One region of the Kovacikia sp. CALU 1929 genome, then DNA from elsewhere that is predicted to be linked to it. Evidence: riboswitches for the same ligand, from Rfam matches in the RefSeq annotation. Region 1 holds a riboswitch; the other holds the start of a gene.
The links. A riboswitch is a leader RNA that binds a small molecule or an ion and turns the genes downstream of it on or off. The one in region 1 is predicted to bind cobalamin.

Region 1 (8,146 bases):
TATCCAGACGGTTGCGCCGCTCCAGCTTGTCACCGATGACCAGACCACGACAATGTTTCAGCACCTTCCAGACGCTGGGGTAGAAGTTTTTAGGAACCCGGTTAAGGGAACCATCTAACTGCCGTTGCCGCCGCCAGTCTTCGACTACAGGTTTCTCCTCTGGCAGAACCACCCAATCAATTTTTTCCTGCTGCCGGATGTGCAGGGATTCCTGTTTAAACAATGCCTTGTCCAATCCTTCGTAGCCCACCAGGGCACGGGACAACCGGGTTTGAATTTCGTAAGGACTGAGCTGCATCAGACGTTCATAAGCTTCGTCCTGGGTGACTTGCAGTTCTGCCGCCAGTTCGCTGGTAATCAGCAGAATCAGGTAGCCAACCCGGAAGGTGAGAAACCCCTTGAACAGTTGGGGTTCAGCTTTGATTAGCAAACTCAGGTAAATGAGAATTTCCTGGGTCAGGACGCGATCGCGGACATCCTCCCGGCAGAATTCCCGAATCTTTTCCATGATTTCCGGTGGGGTCAAGGGGCGCGTAATCAGGGAGGCTTCACTGTAGGCTCGACCAATGGCAATCTGCTTACCCCGTACCAGAATGTCGGTCACCACATCTGCCAGATTCAGTGCCATCTTGTCATACAGACCCGCCACCCGCCGCACAATTGCCCACAGCCTCAGCTTTCCAGCTTTGACATAGAGTTCATCCAGGAGCATGGCAACGGTAACGGTCTGTAAGGGCTGTCCCAGTCCCGTGTCAAACTCCAACCCTTGCAAGCGCACCAGGGTACTGAGTAGCTCAACCTGCTCATAGATATTTTCCGACTGCCGCAGGTTATCCAACAGCCGTTTGATGCGGGTTTCATACTCCAGACGAAACTCCTGGGTGCTGCTCAGAGGTTCACTCCGCTCTAGATTAAACGCCAGGTAAAGGCATTCCGGCAGGGCATCCTGCACGGGAGACTGGGCGAACTCAAAATCATGCAGAAAGTCCATCCGCTCGATCGCCGCTGTTAGCATTAACTGGTTCAGTCGTCCCAACTTGACCTGAATGCCGTTGCACTTTCCCTCCTTGAACTCTTGCATCAGGGTCAGGAATGGCATCCCATTTCCTATCTCAGAGTCCTCTGCCGCCAGCATCGATTCGGTTAACAGCAGGGTCATGGTAGGACGACCCAACTGGCTCCAGTGGCGTTGAATATGGACCAACTCTGCCCGAATCTGAGCAACCAGGAAGTGGGGGTCAAAGGTGAGGTAAAACTGCTGTCGGTCTAGCAGGGAGGGCAGAAATACAATCGTCTCGCGTCGAATCCGGAAGATGCGGGAAGTGGTGAGGCTCCGCAGGCGGCGAAACGGTCGCCCGGTCAGCTTGAGCTTGTCATTGCGTCCAACTTGGGTATAAACGGCTGCCAGTTCGCTTGCCTGCCGTACCAGGAGCGGTTCAATCTGGTGGGGAGTTTGGGTGTCGATGCCATAGGTTGCCAGTCTTGCCTGCAATGCTTCATCTTCGGCAATCAGGACCATTTGAACCGGGGGTTTGCGTTGTTGCCGGACGTGCAAATGACGACCCAGGGGATCCACATCTCCGATCGCCAGCAGTCCCCCACTCAGTAGTTGTCCCAGCAGGTAAAGGCTCTGTGCCCAGACCAGGGGCACATTCTCATTTGGCAGACGTATCTGACTACCGGGATTTGCTCGCTCAGCTTCAATCAACGCTTTTGGGACATAGTACAGTTCGGGGAGTAGTTTCAGTCCCTCCCGTTCGACCAGTACACTTTCCAACCGCTGCTGGTACTCCTCCACCTGATCGAGATCGCCCCGAAATACCCCATCTAAGAGCAAATAGGTGAAGAACAGGGGCCACTCACACTCAAGGTGTTCAAATTGCTTCAGTTCACGGGGTTCATAGTGCAGACGAGTGGTGTCTTCCAGGACGGTCTGATGTCCATCTCGCAAAAACCGTTTGCAGCCGTATTTGCCCTGGAGCTTCTGAATGATGTCATGGCGGGTGCGATCGCTCAACGCCTGATCATCCACTGCAAATGCTGGGAAGCCAATCACACTCAACAGGGCGGCATCCACTTCCTTAGAACTAGACTCACGGGGGAGGAGGGATTCCAGGGTAATGCGCGATCGGGCAATCTCATCCGGCAACACATGAATCACCGAACCCTGACCACCCCGTACACCAAACAGGTTCAACCCATTCATCGCCTCCAGTGCCGCCTTCGCCATCCCTACAGAACTGGCATTTAGCTCCGGGTTGCCGTGGTTGATCTTGTTACCCCGCTCCCAGATGCCGTAGTCCGGAGTGCGGTAAGCCCGCCCAATGTAATAGACCAGGTTTTGAATAAAGTTGACTTCATCGGTGGTGAAAATAATTTGCAGTCCAGAGGCGGTCATCTGCGCCAGCACCAGCAGAAATACAGAGGTGGCATCTAGCTGAAGGTGTCCCCACTGGTCATCTCCGACGACCACATCCCCATTATGGGTATCGTACTTAGCGTGCAGGGCATCCAGGAGAGACTGGGTCTGCTTAAACCGCTCCACTTTCTGCACCTGCCGCATCATGGCAAATAGCAAACCCCGCATTAGCTTGATGACGCTGTGCTCCAGTTCAAAGGTGCGCCCCTGGTCTTCGTCTATCTTGCGGTACGCCAGTGCCAAGCCCCACACTGCCAGAATGCTGTAGACATTGTCCCGCACCCAAGCGTCGGTATAGTCTCCGTGGGCATTGACGGCGGTACTGGCAGGCAGCAGCCCCGTAATCGGGTTCTGGCGAGACAGAATAATGGTGCTGATCTGGTTGTAATAGTCATCCAGCCGAGCTTGCAGGTCGGAAGGTTTCATTGGCGTGCTTGAGTGGCGCGTTAAGGGATTAAGGATCGCGGTATAAAATTTATTGCGTACAAACGATTCTATAGGCAGTCAAAGATTTCTCTATTATCCGTTTTCTGAGGTTACCGAAAGTTTGCAGATTACATTGGGGCGCGATCGCATTTTCTAACCCACAGACAAGTGCAAAGATCTCCGGCTTCTATCCAAGGTCATCCCCTAAAACAGGAGTTTTCCAGAAGCCGAAGATCTAATCGCTGTTTTCCCTATTGTTCCGTCAGGAAAATTTTGACGGGTCACAAACCCTCAAAATTTAATTCTCATTACTTTCTGGGTACCTCCTACCCGTCAGTGAGGGCGTATTTTGCCATTCATCCCAAAATTCAGCAACGCCCCACAAAAAACCAACAGCCAACAACTGGGTACCCGACGCCTCACCCCTCTCTATCAACTAACACCCTCCGCCCCATAGCCTACTGGCAGTAGCTCTCAGCCACCTCTGACAGCCGTTCTTGTTGGGCAGAACTCACCTTGTTGAAGGTCTCCACAAACTGGAGATGGGTCACGCCTGAACCGATAAAAGTCCAGCGGTAGGATCTCTCCTGCACAGCTTTGATTTCCTGCTGTTCTACTTCGGTAAAAGTGCGTCCGGTTGCCCTGGAGAGACTTTCCAGATCCAGTTGCACCTGCATCATCAAGCCACCGTTGAGAAACTCAATCAATTTGAAGAAGTCCTCTACGCCTGTTTCTACCTCCGCTTGATCCAACTGCTGCACCAGTTGCTCCACCATTAAGGTATCCAGGGTGGTGTGTTGTGCCTCTTCCAGCCAATGATTCCGTAACAGGCTGCAAAACTGCGGGTCAAGGCTTTCACTGAAGTTGTCGCGGATACTTGCCAGGTAGTGGTATTGAGTCATCCATTCAATGTAGAGAATGATCAACACCACACCCAGAGGACGATGCTGGAGCACTGCGTTGGCAATGTCTTGCACTGGACCAATCCCATCACAGCGACTGCCAAAACCAATTTCAAACTCTTCGGCAAAGCGACGGAATAGACGAATGTGCTTGCTTTCCTCTTCAGCAAAGTGCAAAAGCGCCTGGGTTGCAGCAATATTTGTTAATCCTGTGGTTTTAACGTGATCAATGACACAGGGCACAATGAATTCTTCGACTAAGCCAAACAGATGGAGATAGCTGTTGCCGCGAATTTGGTTCAAGATCAGCTTTTCTGTTTGATTCAGACAGGTAATCTCATTCACCCTGGCTAAAGCTTCTGGTAAAAATCGTTTGGTGAAGTCCAAGTGCTTGTCACCACCGATAATATCTTCAATCCGCCAATTAACTCTGTCTGCTCGATGGAGGGATTGTTCGTAACTTTGATTCGGGTTTAGTGCGATCGCAGTCATTTTTGTGCTCCGTTTGTGATGAGTAAGAGTTGAATCGTTAGGTAGAAAACCCAGTACTTTTAAGGTCTTAATCGGACGAACTTAGTTGTTTACAACAGCCGTTAAAAAAGTTGGACTGGGATGGAATAGAAATTCGCTGTAATCAGCGATTTGGTCCAGACCCAGGAGGTTTAAGAGGAGTTCAAGTGCCAGCCAGACGGTAAGTTTGGCAATGAGACTTTTCCATTTCACTCGCATTGGGAGCACCTCCTGCATCTGAAGATTCAGATTGGGTTAGAATCTCTAAAAAACCGTGTCTTTGCTGTTCTGTTATCAGGTTATTTAGACTGCTGTCCTGAAACCGTCCGGGAATCATCCAGGCATCATCCGACAGCGATCTACTATTCCTGACACCTGACACCTCATAGAAGGGTTATAGAACTGACGCCGCAGAGTCCTATAGTTTGGGTATCTGGGCTGATAGTTTTAGAGTAGAAAGCAATCGGGAATCCTTCGAGAAGAAACACTCATCCCATCGGGTGAAAAAGACTGCTCCATCAGGTTCATGCACCAGGCTTGTTAAAGATAAGGGGCGATCGCCGGATTCATGAAAGAACTTCTACAATCCAAAATCTGCTATCTAAAATCCAAAGCGGTATCAGTTGCAAAGCCCTGATAAGTTTTTCATCTCGCTATAGCCGCTCATGATAAACTGCTCTGGCACTGGGATCGGCTCTGATGGGGATCAGCCGTCAGAGGTAAGGGGGAAAGTGCAGTATCTAGTCTGCCGCTGTCCCGCAACTGTGAAAGGGGAGGATAAAGGTAATCACCTTCCCCAAGCCAGAACACCCGCCGATTCCCTGACGGATTCTTTCATCTGCGAGGTATGGATGATGGCTGATATACAACTAAGGAAATTAGACTCGACGACTCCGTTGCCAGGGAAGTTTAGGATTACCCCCCTAGTGCAAGGCCTGGGATGGCTAGGGCTGGGGTTCTTCGGAATTGTGCAACCCGCGGCAGCGCACCACGCGATGGAGGGCAGAACCCCAACTAACTTTTTTGAAGGATTTTTATCTGGGTTAGCGCATCCGGTGATTGGTTTGGATCATTTGGCATTTGTAGTGGCGATCGGTCTTCTGTCTGTGAAGCAGGTACGGGGGGCTTTGATTCCTCTATTCTTTGTCATAGCTGCCATGCTAGGAACCGGGCTGCATGTAATGAGCATAGATTTGCCCTTGACCGAGATCGCCATTGCAATATCGGTGATTGCTCTCGGTGTATTGCTGGCACTGGGCAAACAGTTTGGGTTTCCCATCCTGGCTGGGTTGTCTGCCATCGCGGGTCTGTTTCATGGCTATGCCTATGGGGAAGCAATTGTGGGAGCAGAGATGGCACCGTTAGTTGCTTATCTGATGGGTTTTACAGCCATTCAGTATGCGATCGCTTTCTCAGTCTTCTGGTTAGGAAGCAAAGGTTTTCAGCAGTCACCCAATCAGGCTTCTGCTTTCCTGCGCTATTTTGGCTATGGCATCTGTGTGCTGGGGGTGGTTTTCCTGAGTAGTTCGCTGCACAGTATAGGTTAAGGAAAGGAAAAGCTGAAGGCTCAAAGCTGAAGGATGAAGTTTTGAAGTAGGATCGGCAAAGCCAAGCGTGCCCATCAGCCATTCATCCTTTTGGTGACGATGGGTAAAACCCTTTGCCCCTAATATTTGTCTTTATCTCAACCCAGGCATAGCGTCTGGGTTGTTCGCTTTTGGTACTGAAGCTTATAGGAACGTTACTCTATGAATGGGCAATAGCCTGCTGTCGAAACTCTTAAAATTCACTTCAAAATGCTAATTGATTTAAGTCCTGCCCTGCCGACATTTTTTATTACCCTACGGGAAGGGGTAGAAGCTGCTCTGGTTGTGGGAATTGTGCTGGCTTACCTCAAGAAAGGGGAAAAAACTCACCTCAATTCCTGGGTTTATAGCGGAGTAGTGGCTGGACTGGTGGCAAGCGTGCTGGTGGGCGTTCTGTTCAGTCTGATTGTGGCAGCGGTTGGGGCTGCTAATGAAACCTATGAGCCAGTGGTCAAGCCGTTACTGAATGGGCTATTTAGCGTAGCCGCGATCGCGATGCTGAGCTGGATGCTGGTCTGGATGACCCGACAATCTCGCCTCTTAAAAGCAGAGGTAGAAGGGGCAGTGGGAACTACCTTGAAAACAGAGAACGGAGGTGGCTGGGGCATTTTTGGACTGATTTTCTTTGCAGTCCTGCGAGAGGGGTTTGAAACCGTTCTATTTATAACGGCTCGCTTTCCCCAGGGATGGATGCCCATCCTGGGAGCGATCGCAGGCATTATTGCCGCTATCGGGATTGGGGTGCTGTTGTTTAAGTTCGGGATTAAGATCAATCTCCGCCTGTTTTTTCAGGTCATGGGCATTTCCCTGCTGCTGATTGTGGCAGGTCTGGTGGTTTCAGCCTTCGCCCATATCGATATTGCTCTCTACCGGCTCACCCAGATCAGCAGCCAGTTTGAGCCTATTTGCTTGTTCCAGGGGACTGGAAACACCTGCATTCTGGGTCCCCTGCTCTGGGATACCAGCCAGATACTTCCAGAACGCCAATTCCCTGGCATTATCCTGCATACCCTATTGGGCTACGAAGACACGGTTTATCTGGTAGAAGCGATCGCCTATCCCCTTTTCCTAATTGGGGTTGGCAGCCTCTATCTCCAGAGCTTGACAGGCAGCGAAGCCGAGCGACAGCGGAGCGCAGGTGAACAAGTAAACGGGTGAAGTTTACTGACACCTAACACCTGAAACCTAGCACCTGAAACCTTCCTCCTCCTCCCCGAACCCTACGGAAACGCCAAAGGAGAACTCTCCCTCCTACATTTTTCTGCAAGTTCTGTCTTTATGAAGATATGGAAAATCGTGTTCGCGTCTATAGTCGATGAGGTTAAATTGGGTAAACATCAGGTTAAGATCTGGTTAAAGTAGCAATAGGTGGAAAAAGAAGATCCCTCACACCGTAGCTACAAGCTCTAAGTTACAAGCTCTAAGTAGGTTACAAGCTCTAAGTAGGGGGAGTTAAAATGAACCGTTCTGAATTTCTGTTTCCAAAATCCCGTTATCGCGGAGAAGTCAAGCCAGAAAACCTGGTTTTTAACGCAAATTTGCAAGAGTTTTCCCAGCAGGTCAACTATATTTGCTGTCTGGAAACCAATGGTAAGCTTTCTCCGGAAGAGTCTTATCTAAAAATTAAAGGACTTTGGAAGTCACTAAAACGCAGTAAAAAGCAACTTGGAATTGGTGACACAACAGCGGAAGGTTAAGGGGTTCCCCAAAAGTGGTTTACCAGTAAGGGCAGTTAGCCAGTCTCTTTGGCATGGAGACAACGATATTGGCAAGCCTGCCCTTACCACTTGAGACGGAGTTATTTAATCTGTAGTTCAATGGCTCTGACTTAAGCCTGAAAGCCCTGACCTACCTAGTTCTCCCGGCCGAGTTTTGGAACGAGACAAAATCCATACTTCCCTATGCTGCCGATAAGAATTGGGAACTAATAACGGTCTGGTAATAGTTTCTAAGCTGGTAGGTGGCGGCTGCCCAACCCCATCGCTCGGCTTCGCGGCGGGCGTTGCGGCGCAGGGTTTCTCGCTCTTCTGGGTTGGCGAGCAATCGCTGGGTAGCCGCGATCGCCCCATTGTCATCCGTTGGATCAAACAAAAATCCGTTGACTCCATCTTCCACAATGTCTGGAATGCCGCCAGAGCGGGCTGCCACCACCGGGCAACCGGCTGCCATTGCTTCTAACAAGACTAAACCCAGCGTTTCTGTGCGGGAGGGAAAGACAAAAGCATCGGCAGAGGCAAAGGCAGAGGCAAGCTCCAGACCTTGTAAGTAACCCACGAAGTAAGTAGGCGTTCCGGCAAAGTGTG
Region 2 (8,146 bases), on a different contig from region 1:
TATCCGAACACTTCTTAAGCTTGGTAATCAGCTTTGGCAGCTAAGTTTCCGAAAGGCTTTTAGATGCTTCTCGATCGCTCTTGTTGCAGAGGTTTCAGTCAGGTTCCTAACAATAACTGCCCGATATATCTCTTTTCAGATATATCTTTATACCTGATTATGTGGCAAACCTTTCAGGAGTTTATTCCTCGGTAAGCTGCAACTCAGATTCACTTTTGTGCGTCCAAATGCATATAGGTACAGGTTGTTTTGAGTGCTATGAACAATCAAATTTTGCTATTTATGGTTGAAACTCTTAAGTCAGGGGTTTCAAAGGTTAAAGATGTACGCTTTGTGACTAGAAGTATTAGCATCTTTAGTATTTTGTTAGTTGCTAGTACTGTGTTGGGAACCTATGCTCCACGCCGACCTCGAAGACCCCCACGCCGACCCCCTACTTCGCTGGTTGATCGGGCAATCGCTCTGATGCCAGTCTCACAGGGCATTGCTGATTCTAGGGATGAAATTAAGGTTGGATAAATGGAAGCTTTGTTTACATTCATCCAATAGTTGTGCTCATTCTTAACAGAGACCTCTAAAATTCAAATGGATAACATCCTGCAATCCAGCGTTTTAGATGGCTCGAATTCCTACCCTGTCCTACGATCGCGGTACGCTAATTCTGCATCCTCCCCCTCGCGGTAAGGACTGGATGGATTATGCAACCTGGGATGATCGCGTTGAGCGCTTCCGGGTTCCAGCAATCCAGTATCGCAATCTGGTCATGGCACTGAGGCAGGCGGGGACTGAACTAGAGGATCGGGCGAAGGAATTCCAGGAAATTAACCTGGTACCCAGCCTGGAAATGGAGCCTTACCCCCACCAGCAGGAAGCCCTGGATGCCTGGAAACAGGCGGGACGGATGGGTGTGGTCGTGTTGCCTACGGCGGCTGGAAAAACCTACCTGGCACAACTGGCAATGCAGTCCACCCGACGCAGTACGTTGGTGATGGTTCCCACCTTGGACTTGATGCACCAGTGGTATGCCCACCTGATTGCGGCATTTCCGGATGGGGAAGTGGGACTGCTGGGGGGTGGGTCAAAAGATCGAACAGCGATTCTGGTCGCAACCTACGATAGTGCCGCCATTCATGCCGAGACGTTGGGCAATCAGTATGCCCTGTTGGTATTTGATGAGTGTCACCATCTACCTGGCGACTTTAACCGGGTGATTGCGGAGTATGCGATCGCCCCCTATCGTTTGGGTCTCACTGCCACGCCTGAACGGACGGATGGCAAGCATGAGGATCTCTCGATCCTGATTGGTCCCGAAGTCTATCGCAAAAGCGCGGAGGAACTTTCGGGAACGGCACTGGCGCGACACAATGCTGTGCAAATTATGGTGCGCCTGTCCCAGAAGGAACGAGATCGCTATGATGACCTGATCCGCCAGCGCAATGAGTTTTTGCAGAATACCAATATTTTTCTGGGCAGTGTTCAAGGTTGGCAGCGATTTGTGCAAGTCAGCGCTCAGTCCAAAGCCGGCCGTCGGGCAATGCTGGCACACCGGGAAGCACGGGCGATCGCCTTTGGCACGGAAGGTAAACTCCGGGTTCTGGCAGATCTGCTGGCAACCCACTTTCCAGAGAAGACGTTGATCTTTACGGATGACAACGCCACGGTTTACCGCATTTCCCAGGAGTTTTTGATCCCCGCTATTACCCATCAAACGGGAGTGAAAGAACGGCATGATATCCTGACCCGTTTTCGCCAGGGAGACTACCGTGCCCTCGTTGCTTCACGAGTGTTGAATGAGGGAGTCGATGTACCGGATGCCAGCGTGGCGATCGTCCTGTCGGGGACGGGTTCTACCCGTGAATACATTCAGCGATTGGGGCGGGTGCTGCGAAAAGGAAAAGATCCAGGGAAGCAAGCTGTTCTTTATGAAGTTGTTGCCGAAGATACCAGTGAAGAAAACGTTTCCCGTCGTCGCCGTTCCTCTAAACCCCAATCCCAACTACGCCAGTTAGAATTGGTGCCCGCCCCCACTCCCTATTTCGACGATTCTGAAGCTGTTCCCCAGGCGGCTGAATCAGCCCCAGAATGGGACAAGCAGGGGGGGAAAGGGGATAGTTGATGTTACCGTGCCATTGATTTCAAAACTTCAATGTACTGGGCGATCGCGTGGTCTTTAAAGCGGGCAGAAAGAAAGTTGAGACTCAACCGCTGCCCAATCCGAAATTCCTTGTCCACATGGCGATAGCCCTGCCACCACCGGGGCAGTTCCGCAACTAAATCCATGCCATTCACAAATCGGTAGCTGTTGGGAACTCGCTCGTTAAAGGAGTTGCGAAATCCATCGTTACCCGCTTTGGGGGCACCAAAAGTGTAGAGTTCTATCAATGGCACCTTTTTGGAGAAGTTGTACTGAATATCAACGGCGCAGAGGGTTGCCAGCGCCCCCCCCAGACTGTGACCTGTGACCGTGGCGCTAGAAAGATCACGACTTCTAATGTAGTTGTGAATTTCATCTCGTACCGAGAAGTAAGCGGCGATAAAGCCTCGGTGCATTAGTGCGCCAGAACTGCTTGCACCTTCATAGGGATAAACCTTCTCCTTATCCTCTGTATCGACAATGGCTGCCTGAATAACTTGTTGCTCAAACTCTGCCCGTTCCTGCCGGGTAGCAAAGTTAGTGTCCCAGTCAAAGGATGACTCACTGCCCCGAAACACAATCGTAATTCCTGCACCATCAGGCAAAATAGCCCCTTGAGTGTCTGTTTTTTTCTGTTCGATTAGAACAGGCTGCTCGTTCAATCCGCCAAAGCGAATGCTGGAGAAGTTTTGATAAACCTCCTGGCAGTAAACGGCACATCTTGCTGCTTTGGAATAATCAACCGCCATTATTACCTCCCCTAATCAGAAATAGTCAGTAATAAATACAGGGATCTTGCAAAAGCCAGGAAGTTCCCTGTCATTTTTCTACATTTAATCGCAAATTGCCTGAATTGTATCGCCAGCTACTTCAAGGGTTTAGTAAATAATTGTGTTGACAATTACCTATTACCATTAGCTGTTACCCATTAAAACCTCATCCATATTGAGAGATGTGTTTTGCCCTCCCCTTTTCTTGTTTGCCGAAGGCTTTAAGCCCTCTCCCAGGGTCAGGAGAAGGACTTTGAATTTCAAACTCCCCTTTTCCCAAATTTGGGAGAAGGGTTTGGGGGATGAGGGCTTGTTTAGATGTCAGAAACCTACAGGTTGCAATGGAGACGAGGTTAAGCAATTAAAACGCAAAAAACTTTTCAGCGCGCACCTGTTCCGGTCTTGCTCCCAGGGCAAGAATGGTGGTGTGGATTTGCTCGGTGCGATCGCCCACGGCACAAATTTCTACATTAAACTCCGTCAGCTTAAAATCCTTTAATAGCAGCACGCTCTCTGGAGGTTGGCTGACAAGTGCTAGATAATGAAACCCTTTCCAGGAATGACTGAGCTGCTGCCAGTAGTCATGATAGGGGATTTGACCCGGTGTTTCTGGGTTGGACTGAATCAGCCAGACCGGATGTTGAAAGTTGCATTCCCAGAGCCAATCTATTTGGCTTTTGAGGGGAGCGATTCCAGAACCCTCCGCAATGTAAAGGCGCGGACGGGGTGGCAATTCGCTCAGGGTCATCAATCCGTAAGGTCCTCGCAGTGGCAGGGTTTGTCCAATCGATAAGTCCTGAATGAAGGCAGAACTCCAGCCAACGCGCGAAACACACAGTTCCAATTCGGGACAACGGGAAGGGGAGGAGGCGATCGAGTAAATTTTGCTGAATTTGCGCCCATCCCGCTCAAATTTGGGCCACACCGACTGCCCTGGCAAAAACTGAAACCCATCTCGATCTAACCGTAACTGAATGGATTTAATCGTAGGTGTTAGAAAAACCGACTCTAAAACCGTCGCCACATAGTCTGCCGTTGGAGAACGGCGCAACACATCTAAACTTTGCATCAATAACCCTCGCCTGTGGATCGCAGACATTACGGTGTATATCGCTTCCGGCGGGCATTCTGACTTGGGAAAGGATGAAGCATTTAAAACCTCATTCTTAAGCCTTTCTGCTTAAGTCTTTCCCTTCACAGTTGCGGCACAGTGCCAGATTTTTTTGCGTTTACGTATGCAAAATCACTGGTCTTTCCCCGGATTGGGCATTTTGCCTGATCCTACCTGGGCTGTTCCCCCAGGCAACCTGAAGCAGTTTTGTGATTTTAGCCTAATTAGGGCTGACGCAGATAACTAGGAAGTGATAACAGATGATTAGCAGTAGGTGCATGGACAACCTCATCCAATCTACTGAGTATCATCCCAACCTACTAAAATCTATTACGTTCATTAGGACTAGAAAGATTGAAGGAAGTCGGTGCCAGGGTGGGACTCGCTAAAGGTTTAGGGCTGTTTGCTTTTTGAAGCTGCACAAAGACATCGTAGCGGGTGCTGCGATCATCACTGATGGCGGCAGTAACCCCGATCGCTCTGACTGCCGCCACCAGATCCCGATTGCCGGGAGGCAGTTGCAAGAGGGGTAGATTTTTAGCATTGATGGCACGATCTACGTTCACGAAGAAGTGCCCGTTGCTGGGGTTGGGATCGGAAGGAACGGCAGCTTTAAACGATGGGCTGTCTGCCAGGGAACCGGTTGGTCTGGGAACCATAGTGCTTGTGATGGGCGCTCCCAGAGTGAGGAATGCCACATTGCCATCTAGCCAACCGTGGGTGATACTGGGACCCCCAGCCGGAAGCACCCAATTAGTAACGGGGATATCCCCGACCTTGGTTTCTTCGACTTTAAATTTATATTTAGTTGCCATCACCTCATCTAACTGCTTGAGGGTGGCTTCGGCAGCCCGGCGATCGCTTGACTGCACCATAAACACTAGTCCAAATGGCAGGGTGGGCACATTACCTTCCGGGGCGGCCACCAGCGCCAGCGAAAACTCGCCCCCCATCCAGGCAAGCAGGTCCTTGTCCAAATCCATTCCCACAGTAGACTTCAAGCCATCCCGTAAGCCCTGGGGGTTAATGGGTGACACCGGGTTTGCCGTGGCTCCCTGACTGTAGTCTTGCCAGAACTGTTGCAAGTTGCCCCCGGATGCCATGATCACCGTATCTGCTGGTAAGCGATCGGGCATGGTTCTGGCAGTGTTTTTCACATCATAACGACGCTGACTGTCCGGTTTGAGCCAGGAAATACTCTTAAACCGAATGCCTTCTGCCTCAAGCACCGCGGTGGCTGCCAGTCCTTGAACTTGCTGCACCTGTGCCAGACTTTGGGGTGAAACTGACTTGCCTGCATTTGCCGATGTAGCGGTGGCTGCTGCTGGAAGGTTAACAAACAGTTTGCCGAACGGTTGGGCAACCTGGATTTTCCCCACAGCCTGACTGTAGCCGGGCGTAGCTGCCAGAGAGGGTTCACCTGTAAAGGTATCGATCGCCCGATCCATAGCTTTGGGATCATTGGCGACTACTACCAACTTCTGACTCAGTATGGCGGCTGAGTAGTTTTGAGCTGCTGCGCCCTGCGTTTCACGAACCTGAATCCCTTTATAGGTGCGATCGGTGACCTTGCCAGCCTGGGGTTTGAATCGCTCCAGGGTTTGTTTTGCTTTTCCAGCATCCTGAATCGGCAGCACTAGAATTGTGGACTGTTGAGCTTGAGGCACTGGGGGTAATCCATTAGAACCGCTGGCTGGCGGATTTGCCTGGGGCGACAGAAATGCCACCATTGCCTCTTTACCAATCCAGGGCTGAATGTCCCGCTCATAGTCAAAGCCATTGGCAGTCAGGATGCGATCGCGCGCATTCGCGAGATTTTTGTCCACAACTGCCTGACTTTGTACTGTGCCAAAGCCCCGTAGTGTTTGCCACTGTCCCGGATCGGTTGAGACCGAAATCGCCATTAATGCATCTTGGGGAACCACCTCCGCTCCAACAGGCAGATCTCCCGGTCCAAAACCTCGTTGAGTCAATATCCAATAGGCTGCACCGCCCCCGGCGACCAACAGCACCGCAGTTCCAAGTGTCAGCAACAGGGATGGGGTCTTCGTCTTTTTAACCATGAGGACAGGGCTTTCCTAAAATCAACTTTGCCTAAACCAATCTGTGGGCAATGCCCTTGCCACTCTAGCAAACCTGGAAGCAATTGAGGACAGAAATCTAGCTGGGGGAGATGGTAGCGTTTACTAGGGTGCCTGCCATATTCTCTGATGATACTGAGCCGGATCAGCATAGGGATCGTCAACTGGATGGTCGTGGCTGTGAGATTGCTCGTGGCTGTGGGCATGGTCGTGCCCGTGATGGTCGTGCCCATGATCGTGGGAATGTCCATTTCCAATTGCCGCCAGCCTGAATTTGCACATTTCACAGTTCATCTGTACCTGACCCATCTGAGTCTCGATTTCGCGATCGCGCAAAACCGCAAATAGCTGAGGATGCAAACCCATTTCAGGCAGGCAGACCACCTGTGCCTCCGGATATTGCAACTGTTGTTGGGCAGAAACATCAAAAATCTTTTTGACTAATAACCCGGTAAACAGAAAGTAAGGCAACACAATGATCCGTTTCGGCTGGTAAAGGCGGGCACGACGAAAGCCTTCCTCCAACCGAGGATGGGTAATGCCAATAAAACAGGTCTCAACCGTCTGATAACCACTGCCTTCCCACACCATTCGCGCCAGCTTGAACACATCCCCATTAGCATCCGGGTCGCTGGAACCGCGTCCAACAAACAGCAAAACGGTTTCTTCGCGGGATAGCGCGTGGGGATTATGCTCTGGTTTATCCAGATCAGCCAGACGCGATCGCCACAGGTCTAAAATTCCCGGTGTAATCCCAAAATGTCGTCCATAGTGGAACGTGACCTGGGGATGGCGTTTCTTCGCTCGATCCAGCTCATTCGTAACGTCAAACTTGTTATGACGTGCCGCAAACAGCAAAATTGGCAATACAGACAGTTCTGTGTAACCCTGCTCCACACACTGATCGACCCCTTCCTGAATCGTGGGTGCCGTTAATTCTAGAAAGCAGGGCAAAACTGGACGCGAGGAGTCCAGCGCATAGTAAGCCTCGGCAAAGTCCAGTAAGCTCTGTCGCCCTTCAGCATCACGGGTACCATGCCCAATCAGAAGCAGGGGACGGTGCAATGGTAAAGGAGGTAGGGGAGCCGATGGGGCGATCGAAGTGACTTCAGAATGATGATGGGTAGGTTCCGAGATCTGCATAGTTAAGAACTCCTTCCCTGTGCAACGCAGGAAATAGAGTGAAAAGGCAGCAAGCAGGCATTCTGGCTTGGTAGAAAGAACGTAAAGATAGAGGCTAAAAGATGAATCCTAAAGGCTAAATCATTGACCTTCAGCCTTTATCCTTCAGCCTTTATCCTTAAAATATCCCCCTTTCCCCTCACAGTTGCGGCACAGCGTCGGACTTACACCGTTCTTTCCCCGCAGTACTGCTGTTCACATGTGCCTCGCTATCTTAGCCTATTGCGGCATCAGGCAAATGCCCTGGGAGGGGGTTATGAGTGTACCTAAAATCACAACCTCTCAATGATCTCTACCACGGGTTTACCTGATCCCGCACACAACGGCACAGTGACACTTTATAACCTGTCAACTGCTTAAGAACACACCACTACGGTGACTTACTACAATCCGGTAGGTTGAGTCTTGTTCCATGCTAGAGGTAGTCGGGAAGTCGCTGCTTTTTCTCCTCGTTTAAGCAAAGCTTCGCCTCTGCCACCCTTGCCGGCTTTCCTGGAGATTGTCATGAACACCACGATTGACTTGGTTGCAACCCAGACCAAAGTTGCAGTCCAGACCGAAAATCCAACAGACTCACCTGCTTTTTCTCCTCCCACTCAACCTCAAGCCAGTGGATCTGCTACGATTGTCCTTCAACCTAATGGTTCATTAAACTGCCACAACAGCGCAGAGTTTCAGAAAATGCTGGAGGAAGCTCTAGGACTTTCTGGGGATGGGGTAATTGTTGATTTTCTTTGGGTAGATTCCACAGATTCCTGTGGCGTGGCGGCTTTGGTCGCTGGAATCCAGCAAGCCGCGATTTTGGGTAAAATGCTGTCATTTCAGTCGATGGATGTTTCCACCCGCACTGCACTAGAAATTGAGTGGA

Region 2: it holds a riboswitch for cobalamin, as region 1 does, so the genes downstream of both, AC1S52_RS19325 (FAD-binding oxidoreductase) here and AC1S52_RS20055 (HupE/UreJ family protein) in region 1, are expected to answer to the same signal.

Annotation. Positions count from the first base shown of each region.
Region 1 is NZ_JBXBCF010000077.1:21,759-29,904, reverse strand. It holds gene AC1S52_RS20070 (phosphorylase b kinase regulatory subunit alpha/beta) at 1-2,845, opposite strand, end outside; gene AC1S52_RS20065 (hypothetical protein) at 3,304-4,239, opposite strand; gene AC1S52_RS20060 (hypothetical protein) at 4,421-4,639, opposite strand; cobalamin riboswitch at 4,932-5,089, shown strand; gene AC1S52_RS20055 (HupE/UreJ family protein) at 5,184-5,804, shown strand; gene AC1S52_RS20050 (FTR1 family iron permease) at 6,054-7,001, shown strand; gene AC1S52_RS20045 (DUF7219 family protein) at 7,301-7,540, shown strand; gene AC1S52_RS20040 (glycosyltransferase) at 7,743-8,146, opposite strand, start outside.
Region 2 is NZ_JBXBCF010000075.1:180,181-188,326, reverse strand. It holds gene AC1S52_RS19335 (DEAD/DEAH box helicase family protein) at 617-2,116, shown strand; gene AC1S52_RS19330 (lipase family protein) at 2,119-2,883, opposite strand; gene AC1S52_RS19325 (FAD-binding oxidoreductase) at 3,266-4,003, opposite strand; cobalamin riboswitch at 4,006-4,230, opposite strand; gene AC1S52_RS19320 (DUF3352 domain-containing protein) at 4,336-6,078, opposite strand; gene AC1S52_RS19315 (sirohydrochlorin chelatase) at 6,202-7,239, opposite strand; gene AC1S52_RS19310 (STAS domain-containing protein) at 7,783-8,146, shown strand, end outside.